Linked DNA regions of Polymorphobacter megasporae. The protein of the gene in region 1 interacts with the protein of each later gene in a pairwise test. Links are inferred from orthologs where the notes say so. Each region holds a gene or a part of one and is shown on either strand. Other genes may lie near its edges. The genes, in order: secD and pheT.

Evidence for each region.
Region 2: the proteins of secD (region 1) and pheT interact in binary tests that used the Escherichia coli proteins (3 or more experiments, as listed by UniProt). The link is inferred for Polymorphobacter megasporae from one-to-one orthologs.

Annotation. Positions count from the first base shown.
Region 1 is NZ_CP081848.1:3,812,596-3,822,068, reverse strand. Bases 2,010-5,002 are described here. They hold secD (protein translocase subunit SecD), read left to right. Parts: upstream 2,010-2,703; coding sequence 2,704-4,302; downstream 4,303-5,002. Other genes in these bases: secF (protein translocase subunit SecF), read left to right, coding at 4,810-5,002; KTC28_RS17745 (endonuclease domain-containing protein), read left to right, coding at 4,388-4,819; yajC (preprotein translocase subunit YajC), read left to right, coding at 2,361-2,702; KTC28_RS17760 (ATP-binding protein), read right to left, coding at 2,010-2,299. In the rest of the region: KTC28_RS17765 (sensor histidine kinase), read right to left, coding at 1-1,380; more of KTC28_RS17760, read right to left, coding at 1,403-2,009; more of secF, read left to right, coding at 5,003-5,766; KTC28_RS17735 (hypothetical protein), read left to right, coding at 5,833-6,234; KTC28_RS17730 (DUF3775 domain-containing protein), read right to left, coding at 6,299-6,700; KTC28_RS17725 (NAD(P)H-dependent flavin oxidoreductase), read right to left, coding at 6,774-7,730; KTC28_RS17720 (Na+/H+ antiporter), read left to right, coding at 8,112-9,473. UniProt on the Escherichia coli protein: Part of the Sec protein translocase complex. Interacts with the SecYEG preprotein conducting channel. SecDF uses the proton motive force (PMF) to complete protein translocation after the ATP-dependent function of SecA.
Region 2 is NZ_CP081848.1:109,274-118,829, reverse strand. Bases 6,481-9,556 are described here. They hold pheT (phenylalanine--tRNA ligase subunit beta), read right to left. Parts: upstream 9,157-9,556; coding sequence 6,805-9,156; downstream 6,481-6,804. Other genes in these bases: pheS (phenylalanine--tRNA ligase subunit alpha), read right to left, coding at 9,153-9,556; KTC28_RS00580 (alpha/beta fold hydrolase), read left to right, coding at 6,481-6,707. Also shown: leuC (3-isopropylmalate dehydratase large subunit), read left to right, coding at 1-181; leuD (3-isopropylmalate dehydratase small subunit), read left to right, coding at 181-777; KTC28_RS00605 (BLUF domain-containing protein), read left to right, coding at 879-1,280; leuB (3-isopropylmalate dehydrogenase), read left to right, coding at 1,350-2,417; KTC28_RS00595 (pyridoxal phosphate-dependent decarboxylase family protein), read right to left, coding at 2,414-3,787; KTC28_RS00590 (aspartate-semialdehyde dehydrogenase), read left to right, coding at 3,911-4,939; KTC28_RS00585 (outer membrane protein), read left to right, coding at 5,183-5,842; more of KTC28_RS00580, read left to right, coding at 5,922-6,480.

The DNA.
Region 1 (9,473 bases):
CAAGGCGCGAACGTGCGCGAGGCCGAGCCCTTCGCCGGGCTGGTCCTGAACCCCCGAGCGGCGGAACAGCTCGAAAATCCGCTCATGGTCGGCAATCGCGACCCCGCGGCCGTTGTCGGTGACGTCGATGATGACACGCTGTCCTTCGCGCCGCGCGCTGACGACGATCCGCCCGGGACGGCCCGGCTGAAGATATTTCGTCGCGTTTTCAATGAGGTTCGACAGGATTTGCTCGAGCGCGAGCCGGTCGGTAACGATCGTCGGCATTGCGGGGGCGATCGCGATCTCGGCCTTTAGTTCGTTGAGCCGGAACTGGAGGCTGTCGCGGATCGACTCGGCAAGCCCGGCGATATCGACCCGTGCCGGGGCCAGCGTCCGCCGTCCCTCGCGCGACAGCCGCAGGATCGCGTTGATCAGCCGGTCCATCTTGTTGGTCGAGGTGCGGATGAAACCGATCGCTTCGGGGAGGTCGGCGAGCGCTTCGCGGGCATCGCTCTGCATCAGGTCGGGAGCGCTGTGGTCGACCCGGTCGGCGAGCCCGGTCAACGGACCGATCGCCGCCTCGAGCTCGGCGGTGAAACCCATGATGTTGACCAGCGGCGACCGCAGGTCGTGGCTGACGATATAGGCGAAGCGCTGAATCTCGTCGTTGGCGCGGCTGAGTTCGACCGTGCGCGCGGTCACCGCGTCTTCGAGCCCCGAATTGACGCTGCGCAACGCCTCCTGCGCGACATTGAGGTCGGCGGTGTAGCGCAGCACGATCCACGACGCGCCGCCCATGATCCCGAGGATCAGAAAGCCGACCACGCCGAGGATGATATTAAGGTCGGACGACGCCTTGTCCTGCGCCGCCCGGCGGATGGCCAGCAGCCGCTTCTCCTCGGTCTCCATCACCGACGTCATGTTGCGCAGCGCGACCATCGAGACGAAGCTGCTGTCGACGGCGAAATCGGCCATCGCCTGCATCGCCGGGTTCGGGTCGGCCAGCCGTGCGAAGGTCTGCTGCGCCGAATCGAGATGAAGCTTTGCCTCGGCGCGCAGGCCGACGATCCGCGTCTGCTGCGAGGCGTTGTCGCGGGTCAGCGATTCCAGGCGATCGAGTTGATGCGGGATCGCGGCGGTCGTCCGCCGATACGTGTCGAGCGACGCTTGGCGATGGTGGAGCAGATATCCGCGCCGGGCTGTTTCGAGCTGTTCGGTCAGGATGCTGAACTTGTCGAGCGCGCGCTCGACCTCATAGGTATGCACGACGAGCGCGGTGCTGCGCTGCCGTTCGCCGGCCGCAAGGACGACCACGCCCGCAGCGATCAGCAACAGCACGAGACCGCTCGCCATCGCCGCGAGGACCAGCCGTTGAAAATTTCGGTCTGAAATCGTCACGTCCGAGCGATAGCGGACCAAATCACATCGCGATAGCGCGATTGGCGCGCCCCGCCAGTTCGATGACGAACTGCCACGCGACCCGGCCCGAGCGGTGGCCGCGCCCCACCGCCCATTCGAGCGCCTCGGCGTCGGTGAAGGCGAGACCATGCGCGGCTGCATAGCCCGCGACGATCGCCAGATATGTAATCTGGTCGCAGTTGTGAAACCCGAGGCTGAGCCCGAAGCGATCGGCGAGCGCGAGCCGGTCGTCGATGACGTCGCGCGCGTTGATCGCGCTCGCCGCCTCGGTATCGGCGTGCTCGCGCGCCACGAGGTGCCGCCGGTTCGACGTGACGGCAAGCCGGACGTTATCGGGTCGTGCCTCGATCCCGCCGTCGAGGATCGATCGCAGCGCCTTGTACTGGCGCTCGTCGGCCTCGAACGAGACGTCGTCGGCATAGACGATGAAGCGGCGGGAGGTTAGTCCGAGCACGCGGAACAGGCCGGGCAGGCCGGTCAGATCGTCGCGCGCGACCTGGATCAGCGCGAGCGCCGGCCCAGTCGCCTCGGCAACCACCGCCGCATGGACCGCGCGAACGAGCGAGCTTTTGCCCATCCCGCGCGCGCCCCACAGCAGGACGTCGTGCGCGGCTGCTCCGGCGGCGTGGCGCCGGGTGTTGGCGAGCAGGGCATCGCGCTGGGCGTCGACCCCGGCAAAACGAGCGAGCGGCTGGGCCGGCGGCGGGGCGACCGCGCGCAGAACGCCGCCGTCGAAGACGAAGGCATCGCCAACCGCGGGATCGGCGGGCACGGGGAGCGGCGGCACAAGGCGATCGAGCGCGTCGGCGATGCGGATGAGGGGGTCGGTCATCGGCGCGATGTACCCGATCCACCCCGCAACGGGGAGGGGCAGGATCGCCAGCAGCGCCGCGACCATTTGCGCGCTACCTCGCATCGGCTATAGAGCCGCGCAAACCTACCCCACGGAAGAAACTTTCATGTTCTCATCCCCGGCCTATGCCCAGACGGCAGCGGCCTCCGGCCTCCAGGGCAACCTGCTCCTGTTCCTGCCGTATGTGGCGATTTTCGCGATCTTCTACTTCCTGATGATCCGCCCGCAGCAGCAGCGCGCCAAGGCGCATCGCGCCGCGATCGACGCGGTCAAGCGCGGCGACGAGGTCGTCACCGGCGGCGGGCTGATCGGACGGGTGACCAAGGTCGCCGACACCGAGCTCGAGGTCGAGGTCGCGACCGGCGTCAAGCTGCGCGTCGTCAAGGGCACGCTGTCCGAAGTCCGGACCAAGCCGCTCCCCGCCGCCGCCAACGACACGAAGAACTAGCATGCTCGGCTTTCCAAACTGGAAAGTGTGGACGATTCTGGCCACGCTGGTCCTCGGCGTGATCTTCGCGATCCCCAATTTCATCCCCGCGGCGACGCTCAAGTCGCTGCCGTCGTTCGTGCCCACGGGAACGCTCAATCTCGGCCTCGACCTGCGCGGCGGCAGCTACATGATGCTCGAAGCGGCGACCGACGACGTCCGCAAGCAGAAGCTCGACGGCCTCGAGGAAACTGCCCGTACCGAACTCGCTGGAGCCGACGGCGGCGCGGTCAAGTATCGCGACCTCGGCATCACCGGCAGCGCCGTCGCACTGACGGTGACCGACCCGACCCAGCTCGACCGTGCGGTCGAAACGCTGCGCAAGGTAACGCGCCCCGTCGGCAACCTCACCGGGCAGCGCGATGTCGAGGTCGCCGTCGTCGACGGCAACCGCGTGACGATGACGCCGACCGACGCCGGCATCACGTCGGCGACCAACAGCGCGATGGAGCAGGCGGTAGAAGTCATCCGCCGCCGGATCGACGAACTCGGCACCCGCGAGCCGACGATCGTCCGCCAGGGCGACAACCGCATCGTCGTCCAAGTCCCCGGCCTGCAGGACCCGTCGGCGCTTAAGGCGCTGCTCGGCAAGACCGCCAAGCTCGAATTCAAGCTCGTCGACACCGACGCCGACCCCGCCGAAGTCGCCGCGGGTCACGCCCCCGCCGGCAGCCAGATCCTGCCGTATGCCGACCAGCCGGGCACCGTCGCGGTCAAGCGCCGCGCGATGATCACCGGCGACCAGCTCGTCGACAGCCAGGTCGGGCAGGACGACAACGGCTCGCCCGCCGTCACCTTCCGCTTCGATTCGACCGGCGGCCGCCGCTTCGCCAAGGCGACGCAGGAGAATGTCGGCAAGCCGTTCGCGATCATCCTCGACAACAAGGTCATCTCCGCGCCACGGATCAATGGCGCGATCCTCGGCGGCTCGGGCATCATCTCGGGCAACTACACGACCGCGAGCGCGAACCAGTTCGCCATCCTGCTGCGGTCGGGCAAGCTGCCGGTCGAGCTGAAGGTCGTCGAGGAACGCACCGTCGGTCCCGACCTCGGTGCCGACTCGATCCGCGCCGGCAGCCTCGCTGCGGGCACCGCGGTGATCGCGGTCGCGCTGCTGATGATCGTCACCTACGGCCGCTTCGGCGTCTATTCGGTGATCGCGCTGATCCTCAACATGATCCTGATCATCGGCGTGATGTCGGTCGTCGGCGCGACGCTGACGCTGCCGGGGATCGCGGGCCTTGTCCTGACGATCGGCGCGGCGGTCGACGCCAACGTCCTGATCAACGAGCGCATCCGCGAGGAGCAGCGCAAGGGCCGGGGCGTCATCGCGAGCGTCGAGGTCGGCTTCCGCGACGCGACGCGGACGATCTGGGACGCGAACTCGCTCAACATCATCGTCGCGATCATCATGTTCATGTTCGGGTCGGGGCCGATCAAGGGCTTCGCGGTGGTGCTGTCGATCGGCATCGCCACGAGCGTCTTTACCGCCGTCACCGTCGTTCGTCTGATGGTCTCGCGCTGGCTGACGAGCGCCCGCCCGAAGGCGCTGACGATATGAATTTGATCGAAATCCTCCCCGTCTTCGGGGAGGGGGACCATGCCCTTGCATGGTGGAGGGGCGGGCGTACGAGCTCGCAGACCGCATGAGCGGCGTTCCGCGCAACGTCGACACGGCCCGCCGGCTGCGCCGCGACATGAGCCTTCCCGAAGTCCTGCTCTGGCAGGAACTCCGTCTGCGGCCGGGTGGGCTGAAGTTTCGCCGCCAGCATGCGGTAGGTGAGTACGTGCTCGACTTTTATTGTTCAGCCGCGCGGCTGGCTATCGAGATCGATGGTCGCTCGCACGACCATGCCGATCGGCCGCAGCGCGATATCTCCCGCGATGCATGGCTCGCAACGCAAGGCTTGCGCTGTATCAGGATTCCCGCCGCAGCGGTTTTGAGCGACGCTTCCGGTGTTGCCTCGTGGCTGAGCGCGCAAGCAGTGAGCCCGTTCAACCGCCCCTCCACCATCGCAAGGGCGATGGTCCCCCTCCCCGAAGGCGGGGAGGATCAAGGAAGCCAGTCATGCCGTTGAAGATCGTTCCTGACAACACCAACATCGGCTTCGTCAAGCTTCGCTACTTCGCGTTCGCGCTGACGCTGCTGCTGACGCTCGGCTCGATCGGGCTGCTCGCGACGCGCGGGCTCAACCTCGGCGTCGATTTCGTCGGCGGGTTGACGATGGAGGTCGCCTTCCCGGTGGCACCGCCGCTCGACCGGCTGCGCGGCGAGGTTCGCGGCCTCGGCGTCGGCGATGTCTCGCTGCAGGAATTCGGCTCGCCGAAGAACATCCTGATCCGCCTGCCGCTGCCGCCGGGCGACCAGACCGCGGTGCAGAAGGTCGTCGCCAAGGTCCAGAGCGACCTCAAGGGCAAATACGGCAATGTCAGCTTCCGCCGCACCGAGTCGGTGAGCGGCAAGGTCAGCCAGGAGCTGATCCACAAGGGTGCGCTCGCGGTGCTGCTGTCGATGGCGGCGGTAGCGCTGTTCACCTGGTTCCGCTTCGAATGGCATTTCGGCGTCTCGACCGTCGTCGCGCTCGTCCACGACGTCACGGTGACGCTCGGTTTCTTCGCGCTGACACACCTCGAGTTCGACTTGAACGTCGTCGCCGCGATCCTGACGATCATCGGCTACAGCCTCAACGACAAGGTCGTGATCGATGACCGGATTCGCGAAAACCTGCGCAAGTACCGCCAGATGGACATCGGCCCGATCATCGACCTCAGCGTCAACGAGACGCTGCCGCGCACCGTGATGACGTCGCTGGCGATGATCACCGCGCTGACCGCGATGCTGCTGCTCGGCCCCGACGTGATCTTCGGGTTCACCGCAGCGATGCTGCTCGGGATCGTCGTCGGCACATATTCGTCGATCTTCGTCTCGTCGTCGCTGCTGATCGCGCTCGGCGTCAAGCCGAAGATCGAGCCGCTGGCGAAGAAGGCCGGCCCGTCGATCAACGTCGAGCGGGCACGCCGCTGATCTTACCTTTTGTAGGATTTGGCGGTGCAATCTTGACATTGCGAACCAATTAGGCTATGGGCGGGGATGGACACTTCCCCGCCTCGTCGCCGTCGTCGTCGCACCGGGTGGACCCCGGCGCGTCAGCGTCAGTTCGTCACCGACCTCGCGACCTCGGGTAACGTCCGCGAGGTCTGTGCGCGGATCGGCCTGTCGCGGACAAGCGCGTACAAGTTTCGCGATCAGCCGCACAATGCCGCCTTCGCCCGCGCGTGGGATGCGGCGCTCGACCGCTACATGGCCGACATCGCGGACGAGGCAGCCGACCGCGTGTCCGAGGGCGAGACGCGGCCAGTGAAGTACAAGGGGGCGATCGTCGGCGAGCGGGTCGTCGTCACTAATCGCCTGCTGACCGCGCTCCTGCTCTACCGTTCGAGCCCGCGGACAAGCCGCGCCAAACCGCCGAAAACGTCAACACTGTCAACTTAATGCCGTGACCGCAGGACGCGATCACGGCGTCGAAATTGCCAACTCTGTCAACTTAAGCAGAGCGTCAGACGACCTGCCCAAGCCCGTCGCACGACAGGTCGAACGCGGCGAGGCCGCCTTCGAGGTACGCCGCAAGCATCGGCAGATCGAGCAGGAAGTCCGCAGCGTCGTCGACCTCCTCGCTGGCGTCGTCCATCGCGTCGGACCACTCGCTCGCATCGTACGTCCCGCGGCCGACCAGCGCGAGGGCAACGAGCTCGGCCTTCTCGTCGTCGGCGAGGTCGTCGATGATCGCGCGCAGCTCCTCCTCGGTCGGGTTGTCGCCGTCGTCCTCGATCTCGTCGGCGGCGCCGTCATCGGTCGGGTTCGAGCCGTCGTCGGGATCGGTGTCGGGCACCAGCGCCTCGAACTCGCGGGCGCGCAGGATGACGCGGCAGACGGTCTCGAGCGGGATAGTCAGTTCCATGGGCGTCTCTCCTGTGTCGAACCGCAACGACGCCGGTGCATCGGGGTTCCGCGCTCCGCCGTGACGGTCTGAACTACGCCGCCACCGCTCGCAACGGCGCGATCCCGATCCGGCCGCGGGCGCTATCATACTCGCGGCGCAGCTTCGCGATGAACGCCGCCGCTGGCATAACGGCATCGATCGCGCCGATCCCTTGGCCGCAGCCCCAGATTTCCTTCCACGCCTTGGGCGCGGCGCCGCTGCCGAAGTCCATCGTCGAGACGTCGCCCTCGGGAAGGTGGTCGGGGTCCATTCCGGCAAGCGTGATCGACGGCTTGAGGTAGTTGCCACTGACCCCGGTGAACAGGCTCGAATAGACGATGTCGGATGCCGAACTGTCGACGATCATCTGCTTGTAGCGCTCGTCGGCGCGCGCCTCGGTCGTGGCGATGAACGCCGAGCCGATATAGGCGAAGTCGGCTCCCATCGCGGTCGCCGCAAGCACCGACGCGCCGCTGGCGATCGACCCCGACAGCGCGAGCGGGCCGTCGAACCACTTGCGGATTTCCTGGATGAGCGCGAACGGCGAGGTCGTGCCGGCATGGCCGCCCGCCCCGGCGGCGACCGCGATCAGGCCGTCGGCGCCCTTCTCGATCGCCTTGTGGGCGAAGCGGTCGTTGATGACGTCGTGCATGACGATGCCGCCGTACGAATGAATCGCTTCGTTGACGTCGACCCGCGCGCCGAGCGACGTGATGATCACCGGGACCTTGTACTTCACGCACAAAGCGAGGTCGTCCATCAGCCGGTCGTTCGACTTGTGGACGATCAGGTTGACCGCATACGGCGCGTCGTCGGGGCCAATCTCAGCGTTCAATCGGACAAGCCACTCCTCGAACTGCGCGAGCGGGCGCGCGTTAAGGCTCGGGAAACTGCCGATGACGCCCGCCTTGCACTGCGCGATGACGAGGTCGGGGTTCGAGATGATGAATAGCGGCGACGCAATCACCGGGATCGACAGGCGGCGGCTGAGGGCGGCGGGGATCGACATCGGCGAGGGCTCCTGGTGCGCGAAATCAGTCTGACGTTCCGTCATCCCCGCCTTCGCGGGTATGACGTTGATTGTAGCCACTCTATCTTACCCGGCCAGCGGTGATTTGAGCGCTACTGTATTGTCTGCCAGCAATGCCGGGTAGCGGGCAAGCCCCGCGAGGCGGTTGCGGGAACGGCAACACCACGGCGGGAGCAGCTGTCGAAGCCGCTGTCCTACACCCCCCGGATCGCGGTAGGCTCCCTCGTCGCCACCGGGCGGCACGCGTTCTTTCTCATTGGTACAGCTTCATCATGCGTCGTCGTCGGAATCGGCGCACAAGAAAGCGACCGACGCCTACATTGCCTTGACCCGCACGACGGTCGCCCACACGCTCGAACCATGCTGTCCATCCTTGCCTTTGGAGCGGTGCTGCTCGCGGTGACGGCGCTCGCCGACGCCGGGTCGGGGCGGCTTGGCGTTCCGCAGTCGATCGTGCTCGTGCTGACCGGCGCGGCGATCAGTATAATTCCGGGGCTGAAGCCGGTCACGATCAAGCCCGACTTCGTCATGCTCGTGCTCCTGCCGCCGCTGCTCTATAGCGCTGGGGTCGGCATGAGCTGGCGCGGGTTCCGCGATAACCTCCGGCCGATCCTGCTTCTCGCCATCGGCTGCGTCCTGTTCACCGCGTCCGCCGTCGCCGCGGCGTGTCACTTCCTGCTCGGCATGAACTGGGCGGTCGGCTTCGTCCTCGGTGCCGTCGTTGCGCCGCCCGACGCGGTCGCACCGATGGCGATCGCGCGGCGGCTGCACATGCCGCAGCGGCTGCTGACGATTCTCGAGGGTGAAGGGCTGGTCAACGACGCCACGGCGCTAATCCTGTTTGCCTTCGCGGTCGGCGCGGTCACGAGCGGCGGCGTCTCGGTGTCGACGGCCTTGGCCTCCTTCGCCGCGATCGTCGTCGGCGAACTGGCGTGGGGGCTTGCCGTCGCCTGGACCACGCTGCGCATCCGCCGCTGGGCGAAGAGCCCGCAGTCGGAGATCATCCTCGCCCTGCTCACGCCGTTCCTCGCCTTCTGGCCACCGCATGCGCTCGGCGGGTCGGGCGTGCTCGCTGCGGTCGCCGCCGGACTGTTCGTCAGCTGGAACGGCCCGCGGCTGATCGCCTCGGCAACGCGACTCCAGGGCTATTTCGTCTGGGGACTGGTCACCCACGCGATCGAGGGTCTGCTCTTCATGCTCATCGGTCTGCAGGCCAAGGCGCTCGCGAGCGGGCTATCGGGCGGAGGGTGGCAACGGCTGGCCGAGGCGGCGGTGGTCGTCACGGTGGTGGTCGTGGTCGTCCGCTTCATCTGGGTTTTCCCGGCGACATATCTGCCACGGTTGATCCCGGCCGTCGGCCGTCGCGATCCGAATCCGCGCTGGCAGATGCCATTCCTGATCGGCTTCACCGGCATCCGCGGCGTCGTCTCGCTCGCCGCCGCGCTCGCCATCCCTCGGCAGATCGGCGACGTGCCGTTTCCCGAGCGTGACCTCATCCTGTTCGTGACCTTCGTCGTGATCATGGTGACGCTGATCGGGCAGGGTGCGCTGCTGCCGCCGGTGATCAAAGCCTTAGGGCTGGCCGATGAGGGCAGGCGCGAGGCCGCCGACGCCAAGAAGGCCGAGGTCACGGCGCGACTGGCGGCGATCGATGCGGTCCTCGCCGAGATCGATCACCTCGATGCCACCGGCGAAGACCCGGCGGCGATCGAGGCGCTACGC
Region 2 (9,556 bases), 3.7 Mb from region 1 along the record:
GATGTGCCTCGGCATGAACCCCGACAAGGTCCCGGCGGGTGAGCGCTGCGCCTCGACGAGCAACCGCAACTTCGTCGGCCGCCAGGGTCCCGGCGCACGGACGCATCTGTTGTCGCCCGCGATGGCGGCGGCGGCGGCGGTCACCGGCCATCTCACCGACGTCCGCGAGTTGATGGGCTGATGCAACCGTTCCACACCGTCACCGGTATCGCCGTCCCGTTCGGCGCGGAGAATGTCGACACCGACGTCATCATCCCGTCGCGCTTTCTCAAGACCGTGACGCGGTCGGGGCTCGGCGCGGGGGCGTTCGACGTCATCCGCAGCGACCCCGGCAACATCTTCGACTCGGCCCGCAACACGGGCGCGCCGATCCTGATCGCGGGCGACAACTTCGGCTGCGGGTCGAGCCGCGAACACGCGCCATGGGCGCTCGCCGACATGGGCTTCCGCGTCGTCATCGCACCGAGCTTCGCCGATATCTTCAGCGGCAATTCGTACAAGAACGGACTGGTGCTGGTCGAACTGCCGCAGGAGCAGATCGACCGGCTGATGGTCGTCGCCGCCGATGCCGACATCACCGTCGACCTCGAAAACCAGGTCGTCACGACCGGCTATCAGGACCGCTTCACCTTCGCCGTCGACCCGTTCCGCAAGGCCGCCCTGCTGTCGGGGCAGGACGAGATCGGCCTGACGCTGACGATGGCCCCGGCGATCGCGCGCTACGAGGCGCGGCTGGCGAGCGAGCGCCCGTGGCTCGCGGGGGCAGCAACGCGTTAACAGATCGACAAGTCCTCAAAATCCTATTCTGAATAATTTTCATTACGTGTAAGTAACATATGTAGTTGACTTGCGAACGACGCTGATGGAGTCATCATGGCATGATTCAGCTCGCCTATCGCAGTACCAGCATCGTCGACGACGGCTCGTCGACTTTTTTCATTACGCTCGCCGAAATCGTCGAGAAATCGCTGATTAACAACGCAAAGCGGAAGATTACCGGCGTCCTGGCCTTTAATTCCGGGCGATTCGTGCAAATCCTGGAGGGCGCCGCGAGCGACGTCGATCCGATGCTTGCCACAATCACGACCGATCGGCGCCACTCCGGCATCCATATCATGTCGCGTCAGTCGGTCGGCGCGCGGTCGTTCGGGGCGTGGTCGATGGCATTCGTCGGGGGCGGCACCAGCGCTGGGACGATCATGAACCTGCTCGCCGAATGCGATCCGTCGTCGGACGCGTATCGCACGGCGATCGGGGGCCTCGCGAAATGTATCGGCTAAGGCGCAATTAAGTCCGGACGGCGCGCGTCCGGCTTGGCGAAGCGCCGTCGCCTCGGCTACGGGGGCACGATGACCAAGACCCTGCTCCTCCTCCCCGGCGACGGGATCGGCCCCGAAGTCACCGCGCAGGCCGCGCGCGTCGTCGACCGGCTCAACACGCATCACGGCCTCGACGTGACGACGGCGACTGCGCGCTTCGGCGGCGCGGCGATCGATGCCGACGGCGTGCCGCTGACCGCAGAGACGCTCGCGCAGGCAAAGGCGTCCGACGCGGTGCTGATGGGCGCGGTCGGCGGGCCGCAATGGGCAAAGCAGGCGTACGACAAGCGTCCCGAGGCAGGGCTGCTGGCACTGCGCGCGGGGATGAACGTCTTCGCCAACCTGCGCCCGGCGAAATGTTTCGCCGCGCTCGCCGACGCGTCGAGCCTCAAGCGCGAGATCGTCGACGGGCTCGACATCCTGTTCGTCCGCGAACTCACCGGCGGGGTCTATTTCGGCGAGCCGCGCGGGATCGAGGATCTCGGCAATGGCGAGCGCCGCGGCGTCAACACCCACGTCTATACGTCGTCTGAAATCCGCCGCGTCGCACGGGTCGCCTTCGACCTCGCCAAGCACCGGAGTCGCCGGGTCGCTTCGGCCGAAAAGGCGAACGTGATGGAAGCGGGGCTGTTGTGGCGTGAGGAGGTGCAGGCGCTCCGCGACGCCGACTATCCGCACATCGACCTGACGCATATCCTCGCCGACAACGCCGCGATGCAGCTGGTCAAGGCGCCGAAGCAGTTCGACATCATTCTCACCGACAATCTGTTCGGCGATATCCTGTCCGACGCGGCGGCGATGCTGACGGGATCGCTCGGCATGCTGCCATCGGCGGCGCTGGGCGAGGCGGGGACGCCGGGGCTGTACGAGCCGATCCACGGCAGCGCGCCCGACATTGCCGGGCAGGGGGTGGCGAACCCGTGTGCGTCGATCCTCAGCCTCGCGATGGGGCTGCGCTACTCGCTCGGGCGGCCCGATCTCGCCGACGCGGTCGAAGCGGCGGTCGCAGCGGCGCTCGATGGCGGTGCGCGGACGCGCGACATCGGCGGGACGCTGGCAACCGCCGCGATGGCCGACGCGGTCCTCGCGCACCTCTAGTCGAGCGCCGCCGCGACCGCGGCAATCGCGCGTGCGATATCGGCGTCGGTCGTTCGCCAGTTAATCACGCAGATCCGCATCGCGCGCTGGCCGCGCCACGTCGTCGCCCCGAACATCGCCTCGCCGCTCGCGTTGATCCGGGCGATGACGGCATCGGTCGCGTCGCCGAACGAGATCAGCGCCTGATTGAGCCCGGGGCCGCCGATCAGCCGCGCGCCGGGGAGCGCGGCGATGCCGTGCGCCAGCGTCGCGGCATGCGCGCAGCAGCGGTCGACGAGCGCTGTGATGCCGTCGCGCCCCAACTCACGCAGCGCCGCATAGACGACGAAACCGCGTGCCCGGCGGCTCCATTCGGGGTTCCAGTCGACCGCCTCGCGTGCATCGCCGCCGACCGGCATGTAGCTCGCCGATACCGTCATCGCGGCGCGGTGCGCGGGGGCGTCGGCAACGACGGCGATTCCGCAGTCGTACGGGATGTTGAGCCATTTGTGCGCGTCGGTCGCCCAGCTGTCGGCGCGTTCGACCCCGTCGACGACCGCGCGGTGCCGTGGCGACGCCTTCGCCCACAAGCCGAACGCGCCGTCGACATGGACCCACGCGCCGGCCGCCTTGGCGCGTGGGATCAGCGTGGCGAAGTCGTCGCACGACCCGATGTTGAGGTCGGCGGCATTGAGCGCGACGATCACCGGGCGGTCGCCCGCGGCGGCGAGAGCGGCGTCGAATGCGGTCAGCAGGATCCGCCCGTCGTCGCCGGTTGCGACAGGCAAGAGCGCCTTCGTGCCGATCCCGAGCAGCCGCAGCGCGCGATCGATCGACAAATGCCGCTGGTCGTTCGCGATCACCATGATCGGCGGCCCCCCGGCGAGACCGTCGGCCTCGACGTCCCAGCCGCGGCCGGCGAGCAGCCGGTGGCGCGCCGCCGCAAGGCAGGTCGCATGCGCCATCTGGCAACCGCTGGTCAGCGCGAACGACGCCGCTGCCGGTAGGCCCAGCACGTCCTTGAGCCAATTCCCAGCGATCTCCTCGACCGCCGACGCGGCCGGGCTGCACGCTGTCAGGCCGGCATTCTGGTCCCATGTCGCGGCAAGCCAGTCGGCGGCGAGCGCCGAGGGGAGGGTGCCGCCGATGACCCAGGCGAAAAACCGACCGCCAGCGCTGCCGGTAATCCCGCCCTCGACGGCGGCAACAAGGTCCGTGATCACCTCGTCCGCAGCGGTTCCGGTATCGCCCAGCCCGATGTCGAGCCGGGCGCGGAGGTCGGCGAGGCTCACCGTTGCCGCGACGGGAGCGGCATCGAGTCCGGTGACATACGCCTTGGCCGCGGTGGCGGCAGCGTCGAGCGCGCGGATCGTCATCGTCTGATCGGTCATCAAAGTCTCCCCCGGAGGCGTATCGCACGGCTGGGCGCTGCGGTCTGGCGCTTTCCGGTTTCCGCGCTCGACTTGCCGATCTGCCTGCGCGTCGCTAAGTCGCGCACCCACAGGAGAACACGAATGGCCTACAACGTCGCCGTCGTCGGCGCGACCGGGAGCGTCGGGCGCGAGATGCTCAACATCCTTGCCGAGCGGCAGTTTCCGATCAAGGAAATCGCTGCGCTCGCGAGCGGGCGCAGCCAGGGCGACATCATCGATTTCGGCGAGGACGGGCGCACGCTCAAGGTGCAGAACCTCGAGCATTTCGACTTCTCCGGCTATGACATCGCGCTGTTCGCGGCAGGGTCGGGCCCGGCGGCGCAATACGCCCCGATCGCCGCCGCCGCCGGGTGCGTGGTCATCGACAATTCGTCGCTGTTCCGCATGGAGCGCGACGTCCCGCTGATCGTGCCCGAGGTCAACCCGACCGCGATCGACGGCTACACCAAGCGCAATATCATCGCGAACCCGAACTGTTCGACTGCACAGATGGTCGTCGCGCTCCAGCCGCTCCACGAGGCGGCGACGATCAAGCGCGTCGTCGTCGCGACCTACCAGTCGGTTTCGGGCGCGGGCAAGGCGGGGATGGACGAGCTGTTCGAACAGACCCGCGCGGTCTTCGTCGGCGACCCCAAGACGCATTCGAAGTTCACCAAGCAGATCGCCTTCAACGTCATCCCGCACATCGACGTCTTCATGCCCGACGGCCAGACCAAGGAAGAATGGAAGATGGTCGCCGAAACCGCGAAGATCATGGGGCAGGACATCAAGGTCGCCGCGACGTGCGTCCGCGTGCCGGTCTTTGTCGGTCACTCCGAAGCGATCTCGATCGAGTTCGAGCGGCCGTTGTCGGCGGCACAGGCGCAGGCGATCCTGCGCGAGGCCCCCGGCGTCATGCTCGTCGATAAGCGCGAAGACGGCGGCTACATCACCCCGCTCGAATGCGTCGGCGAATATGCGACCTACGTCAGCCGCGTCCGCAAGGATCCGACCGTCGAATACGGCCTGCAGCTGTGGTGCGTCGCGGATAATCTCCGCAAGGGTGCGGCGCTCAACGCGGTCCAGATCGCCGAGCTGCTCGGGCGGCGGCACCTGAAAAAGGCGGCTTAGACCCGTCCCGCAGCGTTCGTTTCGCCCGTTCGGGCCCGGGGCAAGGCAGCCGCTTGTCGCCGCTTGACGATTCCGCCCGCTTGAATCGCGGGCGGAATGACAATCCCGCCAAGGGTTTGGCTCCTTTTATTGCGTAAGACGTTTTGGTGACGGCTTCGCTAATCGGCTGCAATTGCGCCGTGCGAGGCTGCTCCGGGTACCGGCGCGTTTTCACCGGTAATTAGCTTAAGAGGTTCCCTCCTTATGATGAAATTCATTTTCGCCGCATCTGCGGCGTTGGCCGCTGCGTCGGCATCGGCCCAGGTCGGTTCGGTCGTCAGCGAGCCGACGCAGGCGTTCAACGGGCCGTACATCGGTATCCAGGGCGGCTGGCAGCAGGATGAGCAGCGGCTCGGGCTCGCGACCGCCGACGGCTCGTTCTACCGCGCGCGCGACCGGACGTCGGGTTTCGCCTATGGCGGACAGATCGGCTACGACTACCGTCTGAGCCCGCACTTCGTCCTCGGTGTCGAGGCGAGCGCGACCGGGCGGACCGGCGATGGCCGGTCGTACGACGGCTATAACAACATCTACGATCTGCGCGTCGGACGGACCTTCAACGGAACCGGCCGCCTTGGTTATCTCGTCAATCCCGGCGGGCTGGTCTACGTCCGCGGCGGCTATTCGAACGCGCGCTTCGACACCGGAAACGGCACCGGATACGATGTCGAGAACCGTGACGGCTACACCGTCGGCGTCGGCTACGAGCAGGCGATCGCCCGCGCGGTGACGGCCCGGGTCGAGTATAACTACTCGGAATACGGCACGCGCAACCTGTACGACGCCTCGTTCGCCAACGAGGGCAACGTCACCAGCAATTACCGCCGCAACGCTGTGACGGCAGGGCTGAACTTCCACTTCTAGTCGACCACGCCGGGGCAGGGAGATCCTGCCCCGGCACGCTTCGATTGCCGGTGTCCAAGCCGGAGCGTATCGAACGCGCATGAGCAATGACCCGACCAAGACCGCCGTGCCGGCGCAGACCTTTGCTTCGTTCGACGGGCAGGCGATCGTATGGCGCGAGGTCGGGGAGGGGCGGCCCGTCGTCCTGCTCCACGGGCTGTTCAGCGACGCGGTTACCAACTGGATCAGGTTCGGCACCGCCGCGACGATCGCCGCCGCCGGGTTCCGTGTCATCATGCCCGATTTCCGCGGGCACGGGCTGAGTGCCAAGCCGCACGACGCCGCTGCGTACCCGGTCGACGTCCTGTCGCGCGATGTCGAGGCGCTCGTCGCGCACCTCGGGCTGACCGACTTCGACCTCGGCGGCTATTCGCTCGGCAGCCGGACCGCGGTGCGCTTGATGGTTCGTGGGATGCGTCCGCGCCGCGTGGTCCTCGCCGGGATGGGCCTCGCCGGGTTGATCGAGTCGAACCGGCGGACCGGCTGGTTCCTAAACGTCATCGCCGAGCCCGACAGCTTCGCGCGCGGCACCCCCGGCTGGCTCGCGGTCCAGTTCATGAAGACCAACAAGATCGACGGTGAGGCGGTGTCGCACCTCCTCCGCGCGCAGGCGGAAACGTCGATCGACGCGATCCGCGCGCTGGCGACCCCGGCGCTGGTGGTGTGCGGTGCCGCCGATCAGGACAATGGCTCGGCCCCCGATCTCGCGGCGGCGCTGCCTAACGCACACTATAACGAGATCCCGGGGACGCACATGAGTTCGGTCACGATGCCCAACCTCGGCGCTGCGATCGCCGCGTTCGTGGCGCAGGAAAGTCCCGCTTAATTACCGATTGTCATCCCCGCGAAGGCGGGGACCGAAGGTCACCACTGGCAGGGACTTTGGGTCCCCGCTTTCACGGGGATGACGTCGAAATGATAACCTAGCCCCGCAGCACGCCGCCAACCTTCGCCGCGGCGGCGACGATCTTCGCCGAGATCGCGTCGATGTCGGCATCGGTGAAGCTGCGCTCGACCGGCTGGAGCGTTACCGTCAACGCAAGGCTGACCTTGTCGTCGAGCGGGAAGCGGTCGAACAGCGCGACGTTGGTGATCGCCACCTTGTCGGCGCCGCGAACGCTCCGCAGCAGCGTCTCTGCGGGCAGATCGGCGGCGACGACGAAGGCGAAGTCGCGGGTTATCGCCTGCAACGGCGGCGGGGTGAACGCCGGGCGCGACCGCTTGCCCGACCGCGCCGCCGGGATCGCATCGAGGTAGATTTCGGCGACCGCGACCGGCTCGCGTGTCGTCGCGACGCGCGGGTGGAGCTCGCCGAAGCTCGCCAGAACCATCTTCGCTCCGAGTGCGAGGCGGCCCGAACGCCCGGGGTGGAACCACGGATCGACGGGCGGCAGGACGCTCAGCCGGTCGACCGGCACCCCGGCGGCGGCGAGCGCGGCGACCGCCTCGGCCTTCGCGTCGAACGCCGAATAAGTCGTCGCCGCGCCGGTCCGCCAGTCGCGCGCGCGCGCGGCACCGGCCATCACGATCGCAGCAGTGGCGTGCTCGCCATCGGCCAGATAGCGCCGCCCGACCTCGAACAGCCGGACGCCCGCCTCGCCGCGGTCGAGGTTGCGCTTCGCCGCCGCGAGCAGCCCGGGGACGAGCGACGGACGCATCGCCGACAGCTCGGACGAGATCGGATTGTCGAGCGTCCACGCCGCGCCGCCGAACGGCTCGGCCTGCGCCGGGGAGACGAAGCTCCATGTCACCGCCTCGTCGAGCCCGCGCGCGGCGAGTGCGCGGCTAAGGCGGCGCTCGATCAATTGCGCCGGGGTCGCGGTCGGGCGGGCGACGCCCTCGGCGCGCGGCAGCGGGGTCGACGGGATATGCGCAAAGCCGTTGATGCGGACGACTTCCTCGACGATATCGGCCTCGCCGTCGATGTCGCGCCGCCACGACGGCACGGCGATGCGCCAGCGCTCGCCGCGCGTCACGCCGAAGCCGAGCCGCGTCAGGATCGCCGCCTGTTCGTCGGTCCCGACCGCGACCCCCGCGAGGGTGCGGGTGCGGTCGGGGCGGTACATCACGGTCTTGTCGGGGACGGGGATGCTGCCGGCGACGACCGCGTCGGACGCCTCGCCGCCGCACAGGTCGAGGACCATCGCGGTCGCGAGGTCGAGGCCGCCGACGAGGAAACCGGGGTCGACACCGCGTTCGAAGCGCGCGCGCGCGTCGCTGCTCAGCCCAAGCTTGCGCCCGGTCGCGCCGATCCGCTCGGGGGCGAAATAGGCGCATTCAATCAGCACGTCGGTCGTCGCCGCCGACACGCCCGACGCCGCCCCGCCCATGATCCCGCCGATGTCGTGGACTTCGCGGTCGTCGGCGATGACGGTCATTGTCGCGTCGAGCGCATAGGTCTTGCCGTTGAGCGCGGCGACGCTTTCGCCCGGCACCGCGCGCCTGGCGGTCAGTCCGCCGGTGACATGCGCGAGGTCGTAGACGTGAAGCGGGCGGCCACGGTCGAAGGTGATGAAATTGGTGATGTCGACAAGCGCCGAGATCGGCTTCTGCCCGATCGCGCGGAGCCGCCGCTGGAGCCAGTCGGGCGAGGGGCCGTTGACGACGCCGCGAACTGCGCGCCCGAGGAACGCCGGGCAGCTGTCAGGATCGTCGGTGCGGATTTCGACCGGGCAGGGGAAGCAGCCCGCGACCGGCGCGACCGGCGGCGTCCGCAGCGTCCCAATACCGGCGGCGGCGAGGTCGCGCGCGATCCCGGCGACCCCCATGCAATCCTGCCGGTTCGGCGTGATCCCGACCTCGATCACCGGATCGTCGAGCGCTGCCCATGCGGCGTAGGCGGTGCCGATCGGGGCGTCTTCGGGAAGGTCGATGATCCCGTCATGCTCGTCGGACAGCTCGAGCTCGCGCATCGAACACATCATCCCACGCGATTCGACGCCGCGAATGCTCGCGACCTTGAGCGTCAGGTCGCTCCCGGGAACGTACGTCCCGACCGCGCCGAACACGCCCTTCATCCCCGCGCGCGCGTTCGGCGCACCGCAAACAACTTGGACCGAATCGCCGCCGGTGGTGACGGTCAGCACCTGGAGCTTGTCGGCCTGCGGGTGCGGCGCGGCGGTGAGCACCTCGGCGATGACGAACGGCGCGAGCGCCTTCGCCGGATCGGTCACCCCCTCGACCTCGAGCCCGCAATCGGTCAGCGCGGTCAGAATGCGGTCGAGCGAGGCATCGGTGTCGAGATGGTCGCGGAGCCACGACAGAGTGAATTTCACGCCCCGACTCCCCCGCTCAGCGTCGGCACGTCGATGCCGCGGAAGCCGTAGTGGCGGAGCCAGCGGGCGTCGCCGTCGAAGAAGGCGCGGAGGTCGGTCATGCCGTATTTGAGCATCGCCAGCCGGTCGATGCCGCAGCCGAAGGCAAAGCCCTGATACTCCTCGGGGTCGAGGCCGCAGGCTTCGATGACGCGCGGATGGACCATGCCGCTGCCGAGGATTTCGAGCCACGACTCGCTGCCGCCGATCGACAGCGTGCCGCCCGCCCACGAACAGCCGACGTCGACTTCGGCCGACGGCTCGGTGAAGGGGAAATAGCTCGGGCGCAGCCGCAGCTCGATCTCGTCGACCTCGAAGAACGCCTTGACGAAGGTCTCGAGCGTCCACTTGAGATGTCCCA